Regions from separate parts of the Pseudomonas sp. TE3-3-F2023 genome, predicted to be linked through region 1. Evidence: predicted binding sites of a transcription regulator. Region 1 holds the regulator's gene; the other holds the start of a gene.

Region 1 (3,326 bases):
CGCGCTCGCGCACCTGGCCAAACATGCTGTTGACCGTGTCCAGTGCCTCGAGCACCACATCCATCAGTTCCGCGTCGACCCGGCGCTCACCTTTGCGCAGGACGTCGAACACGTTCTCGGCGATATGGCAGCACTCCACCAGCTCGTTCAGCTGAAGGAAGCCGGCGCCCCCTTTTACAGTGTGGAAACCGCGAAAGATCGCATTGAGCAGGTCGGCATCGTCGGGCCGGCTTTCCAGCTCGACCAGTTGCTCGGACAGTTGCTCAAGAATTTCGCCGGCTTCTACCAGGAAATCCTGGAGGATTTCTTCATCGGCGCCGAAGCTCATCAAACGTGCTCCTTAAAAACCCAGGCTGGACAGCAGATCATCGACATCGTCCTGACCGGACACGACATCTTCACGCTTATCGGCATGAATCTGCGGACCTTCACCCCGAGTCGGATGTTTTTCTCGATCTTTTTCTGCGCGCAGTTGATCGTGGTCATGCTGGATGCCCGCAAAGCGGTCGACCTGGCTGGCCATCAACACCAGTTTGAGCAGGTTGCTTTCCACCTCGGTGACCAGGGTGGTGACGCGCTTGATCACCTGGCCGGTCAGGTCCTGATAGTCCTGGGCCAGCAGAATGTCGTTGAGGTGGCCGGCGACCTTGCGGTTACCTTCGGCGCTGAGCGTCAGGAAACTGTCGACGCGCTTGACCAGGTCTCGGAACTCCGGCGCAGCCACTTCGCGGCGCATGAAACGCTGCCAGTCGGTGCTCAGGGCCTCGGCCTCGCTGGCCAGGTCGTTGAGCACCGGGGTGCTTTCCTCGACCAGGTCCATGGTGCGGTTGGCCGCGCCCTCGGTGAGCCTGACCACGTAAGACAGGCGCTCGGTGGCGTCGGTTATCTGCGACACCTCCTCGGCCTGCGGCATGGTCGGGTCGATCTGGAAACTGACTATGGCACTGTGCAGCTCGCGGGTCAGCTTGCCGACTTCCTGGTACAGGCCGCGGTCACGGGTCTGGTTCAGCTCGTGAATCAGCTGCACCGCCTCGCCGAAACGGCCACGCTCCAGGCTTTCGACCAGCTCCTGGGCATGCTTCTTCAGGGTCGATTCGAACTCGCCCAAAGACGTTTGTGATGAATCCATGGCGCGCCCCCTGACGTGACTCAGCCGTTGACGCGTTCGAAGATCTTCTCGATCTTTTCTTTGAGCACCTGGGCGGTGAACGGCTTCACAACGTAGCCATTGACGCCGGCCTGGGCCGCTTCGATGATCTGGTCGCGCTTGGCTTCGGCGGTCACCATCAGCACCGGCATGGTTTTCAGGCGATCGTGGGCACGCACCTTGCGCAGCAGGTCGATACCGGACATGCCGGGCATGTTCCAGTCGGTCACCAGGAAGTCATAGTGGCCGTTCTCCAGCATCGGCAGCGCCGTGGTGCCGTCATCGGCTTCTTCGGTGTTGGTGAAGCCCAGGTCACGCAACAGGTTCTTGATGATCCGCCGCATCGTCGAAAAGTCGTCAACGATGAGGATTTTCATGTCTTTGTTCAAGTAGACCTCCAAGCAGTCTCAAACGCGCTCGGCCCCGAGCGCGCATTCACAATTCGGTACAACGTAGAAAACGACTGCAACGACAGCGGGCTCAACGCGCCCGCCATTCCCCCAGGCGGCTGCGCAGGCGCGCGGCACACTGGCTGTGCAACTGGCTGACCCGCGACTCGCTGACCCCCAGCACCTCACCAATTTCCTTGAGGTTCAGCTCTTCGTCGTAGTACAGCGCCAGCACCAGGCGCTCACGCTCCGGCAGGTTGGCGATGGCCTCGGTCAGGGCAGCCTGGAAGCGCTCGTCCTCCAGGCCACGCGCAGGTTCCACCTGGCCACTGGCGCCATCCTCATGCAGCCCTTCGTGCTCGCCGTCCTGCAGCAGGTCGTCGAAGCTGAACAGGCGGCTGCCCAGGGTATCGTTCAAGATCCCGTAGTAATCATCGAGACTCAATTGGAGTTCGGCAGCAACTTCATGATCTTTAGCGTCACGACCGGTTCGGGCTTCAACCGCACGCATCGCGTCGCTGACCATGCGGGTGTTGCGGTGCACCGAACGCGGTGCCCAATCGCCCTTGCGCACTTCATCGAGCATGGCCCCGCGAATGCGAATGCCGGCGTAGGTTTCGAAGCTGGCGCCCTTGCTGGCGTCGTACTTGTTGGCCACTTCCAGCAGGCCGATCATGCCGGCCTGGATCAGGTCCTCGACCTGCACATTGGCTGGCAGCCGCGCCAGCAGGTGGTAGGCGATGCGCTTGACCAGCGGGGCGTAGCGCTCGATCAGCTCGTACTGGGCGTCTTTCGACGCCCGGCTGTACATCTTGAAACCGCTGGCGTTCATAGCACAGGTCCCGCGCTGGTGGGCTGCACCAGGCGCTCGACAAAGAACTCCAGATGGCCGCGCGGGTTGGCCGGCAGCGGCCAGCTGTCGACCTTCTGGGCAATCGCCTTGAAGGCCAGCGCGCATTTGGAGCGTGGGAAGGCTTCGTATACGGCGCGCTGCTTCTGCACGGCCTTGCGCACGCACTCGTCATACGGCACGGCGCCCACGTACTGCAGGGCAACGTCGAGGAAGCGGTCGGTGACCTTGGTCAGTTTGGCGAACAGGTTGCGGCCCTCCTGCGGACTCTGCGCCATGTTGGCCAGCACCCGGAAACGGTTCATGCCGTAGTCGCGGTTGAGCAGCTTGATCAGGGCGTAGGCATCGGTGATCGAGGTGGGTTCGTCGCATACCACCAGCAGCACTTCCTGGGCGGCGCGGACGAAGCTGACCACCGAATCACCGATACCGGCAGCAGTGTCGATCACCAGCACGTCGAGGTTGTCGCCGACTTCGCTGAACGCCTGGATCAGCCCGGCATGCTGGGCCGGGGCCAGGTGCACCATGCTCTGCGTGCCCGAGGCAGCCGGCACGATGCGCACGCCACCGGGGCCCTGCAACATCACATCGCGCAGCTCGCAGCGCCCTTCGATGACATCGGCCAGGGTCCGCTTGGGGGTAAGGCCCAGCAACACATCGACATTGGCCAGGCCCAGGTCGGCGTCGAGCAGCATGACCCTGCGGCCAAGCTCGGCCAGCGCCAGGGACAGGTTCACTGAAACGTTAGTCTTGCCGACGCCACCTTTGCCACCGGTCACGGCGATCACCTGTACGGGATGCATGCTACCCATGTCTGTTCTTTACCTTGTCTCGCTGGGACTCAGGCCACACGTAGGGCAATTCTGCGTACCCTTTGGCATAGCTACCTTGCACACGCTTCATCATCAACCCGCTCGCCGTGGGTTGTGATAGAGATCAG
Region 2 (3,326 bases), 2.0 Mb from region 1:
CTCTTCCGCCGCGCTGGCAATCACCAGGTTGCGCTCGTTGATCTGCGCCACCGCCCCGGCGATGGTGTCCAGTGCCATGCCTGCGCCACGGGCAATGTTCAAGGTGGATTCGGCACGCTCGGTGCTGGTGCGCATCGACTCCACCGCTTCTTCCGTACCGCCTTGAATACTGCCGATCATCCGCTCGATCTCACTGGTCGACTGCTGGGTACGATGAGCCAGCGCCCGCACCTCATCAGCCACCACGGCAAAGCCACGGCCCGCCTCACCGGCACGTGCCGCCTCGATCGCGGCGTTCAGCGCCAGCAGGTTGGTCTGGTCGGCCAAGCCACGGATCACGTCTAGCACCTTGCCTATATCGCGCGACTGTTCGGCCAAGTGAGTGATCAGCTTGGCAGTGGCCTGCACGTCACCACTCATGCGCTCGATGGCACCCACGGTCTCCATTACCAGGTCACGTCCATCACCGGTGGAGCGGCTGGCCTCACTGGACGCTTCCGAGGTGCTCACGGCATTGCGCGCGACTTCTTCCACAGCACTGGTCATTTCAGTTACCGCAGTGGCAGCCTGCTCGATCTCGTTGTTCTGCTGCTGCAGGCCACGGGCACTTTCGTCGGTGACGGCATTCAGCTCTTCGGCCGCCGAGGCCAGCTGCGTGGCGGAGCCGGCGATCTGTTGCAGGGTGTCTCGCAGCTTGTCCTGCATGCGTGCCATGGCACGCAGCAGGCGGGCGGCTTCGTCGGTGCCTTCAGCGTGTATGACGTGGGTCAGGTCACCGTCGGCGACCTGTTCGGCGCTTTTGAGCGCTTCTTCGATCGGCTTGACGATGCTGCGGGTCAGCAGGAATGCGCAGACGAAAGTCAGCACAGTGGCGGCGACCAGCAGACCGATCACCAGGGCGAAGGCAGCGGCGTACTGGTTGGCGGCCTTCTCGTTGGTAGCGCGGGTCTGGTCGGTGTTGATGCGCACCAAGGTGTCCATGACCTTGTTGATCTGTTCGGAGTTGGCCAACAGGTCGCGGTTGAGCAGGTCGCGCAGTTCGTCGAGGCGGTCGGCCTGGCTCAGGCTACGCATGCGTGACTCAAGCTGGCGGTACTGGTTGAGCAACTGGCCGTACTGATCGAACGCAGCCTGTTCGTCGGCGGCTCCGATCATCGGCAGGTAGGCCTGGCGTGCACGGTCGATCTGGCTGTTGCGCTCGTCCAGCAGGCTCAGGGTTTCGCGCTGAGTTGCCGGTTCGCGGTTGAGCAGCAGGCGGTAGGAGAGGGTGCGCATGCGCAGGTTCAGGGCAGTGAGCTCGTCGAGGATCTTGATGCTGGGCACGCTGACCTGTTCGATGACGACGCCGGCCTGGCGGATGTTGCCCATCTGGATGAGGGAGAAGATGCCGAGGCCAAGCATCAGCAGGCCGATGAGTGCGAAGCCGAGCAGCGCGCGCGGGGCGATGTTCATATTGCGTAGAGACATGGAGAGAACGATCCAGGCAAGGAAAAAAGGGGCGCAAAGTGCGACAAAACATGACTTGCCGGGCTATCGGTTGTGACTGCTCAGTCTTGAGTGCTGATGGCGAAAATTGTGAGGTTGCTAACCTTTTCCTGACCGGCGGTTGACCCAGGTCGGAACAAGGGGGTGGTTCCTCTGTCAATCTGCGGGTTAGACACCTTGTGAATCCGATATTTAATGGCGATGGGCCGCACTTTTCTTTATCGTGTGCGCCCCTCGCAACAACCTGAGATAGACCCATGCTGGAAGCTTCCCTGAACCAAATCGAGCAACTGGTCAGTGACCTGATGCAGAAGAACGCTCAACTCACCGAGCAGAACACCGCCCTCGGCCAGGAACTGGCCCAGGCCAAGGAAGAGAACGAAACCCTGCAGCTGTCGCTGATGGAGCAGGAAGAGAAGAACGGCAGCACCGCCGCACGCCTGCAGGCCCTGCTCGAGCGCGCCAATGCCGGCGTCGTAGGCGCATGACACTGCGAGCGCAGCCAATCAATGTCGTGTCGATCCTCGGCAACGACTATTCGATCAAGGCGCCTGAAGGCCAGGAAGCGACCCTGGCCCAGGCGGTGCAGATGCTCAACACCGCCTTGGCCCAGACCAAGCGTCAGTACCCGACCCTGATCGGCGACAAGCTGCTGGTGCTGGCAGCGCTGAATCTGTGTTCACGGCAGATCGAGCTGCAGGATGAGCACCGCAAGACGCTGGAGCGTACCCAGGCGCAGATCGACGCCACGGTGGACGCAATCGTGCGGACCATAGCCGAACAATAAGGTCTTGCGTCGCCCTCTGTGGGAGCGGGTTCACCCGCGAATGCGTCAGTGCATTCTGCATCGCATTCGCGGGTATGCGCGCCGCCACAGGACATCTGACTGCTTCAGATCACTGGATTAACTGGATACGCAAGTGTATACACTTTCCGCAAAACAATAATTATGCGGGGAGTAGGGCATGCGTATCTGGCGTAAGAGCATCCAGTGGCAGTTGATCACCAGCATGGGTGCCGCCCTGCTGGCGAGTATTCTGGTGGTGGTCATCATTTTCACGGTGGCGCTAAACCGCCTCACCGAACGCTACCTGGTCGATACCGCGCTGCCCGCCAGCATCGAGGCCATCCGCAACGACATCGAGCGCATGCTCGGCCAGCCGCTGGTGGCGGCGGCGGATATTGCTGGCAACACTCTGCTGCGTGACTGGCTTGCCGATGGTGAAGACCCCGCCCAGGCCGCTCCATTCATCGAATACCTGACCGCCGCCAAGCAGCGCAACCAGGCTTTTACCACCTTGTTCGTCTCGACCGAAACCGGCCACTACTACAACGAGAATGGCCTGGACCGTACCCTCAGCCGCAGCAACCCAAAGGACAAATGGTTCTACGGCTACATCGACAGCGGTGCCGAACGCCTGATCAACATCGACATCGACGGTGCCACCGGCGAGCTCGCGCTGTTCATCGACTATCGCGTTGAAAAGGATGGTCAACTGGTCGGTGTCGCCGGCATGGGCCTGCGCATGACAGAACTGTCGAAGCTGATCCATGACTTCAAATTTGGCGAGCACGGCAAGGTGTTCCTGGTGCGTAACGATGGCCTGATCCAGGTTCATCCGGACCCTGCCTTCAGCGGCAAACGCCAGCTGACCGAACAGCTCGGTGCGGACGCCGCCAAGGTGCTGATGACCGGCGGCGAAGGCCTGCGCAGCAGCCGCTTCAGCCGTGACGGCGAAAGCTACCTGGCGCTCGGCCTGCCCCTGCGCGACCTCAACTGGACCCTGGTGGCCGAGGTGCCCGAGGAGGAAATCTACGCACCAATGCACCAGGCGGTATGG

The links. Region 1 encodes FliA, which starts transcription of late flagellar genes. Its sites were predicted from a motif close to CTAAAGTTTNNNNNNNNNNNGCCGNTAA; they were not measured.
Region 2: V3314_RS05255 (methyl-accepting chemotaxis protein) is a predicted target of FliA. The motif match lies at 1,531-1,558, and genes of this name have one in related genera.

Annotation. Positions count from the first base shown of each region.
Region 1 is NZ_CP145113.1:4,877,714-4,881,039, forward strand. Features, by position in the region: gene V3314_RS22430 (chemotaxis protein CheA) at 1-328, opposite strand, end outside; gene V3314_RS22435 (protein phosphatase CheZ) at 341-1,129, opposite strand; gene V3314_RS22440 (chemotaxis response regulator CheY) at 1,150-1,524, opposite strand; gene fliA (RNA polymerase sigma factor FliA) at 1,628-2,368, opposite strand; gene fleN (flagellar synthesis regulator FleN) at 2,365-3,198, opposite strand; gene flhF (flagellar biosynthesis protein FlhF) at 3,292-3,326, opposite strand, start outside.
Region 2 is NZ_CP145113.1:1,168,962-1,172,287, forward strand. Features, by position in the region: gene V3314_RS05255 (methyl-accepting chemotaxis protein) at 1-1,467, opposite strand, end outside; gene V3314_RS05260 (hypothetical protein) at 1,743-1,973, shown strand; gene V3314_RS05265 (cell division protein ZapA) at 1,970-2,272, shown strand; gene mcpH (methyl-accepting chemotaxis protein McpH) at 2,451-3,326, shown strand, end outside.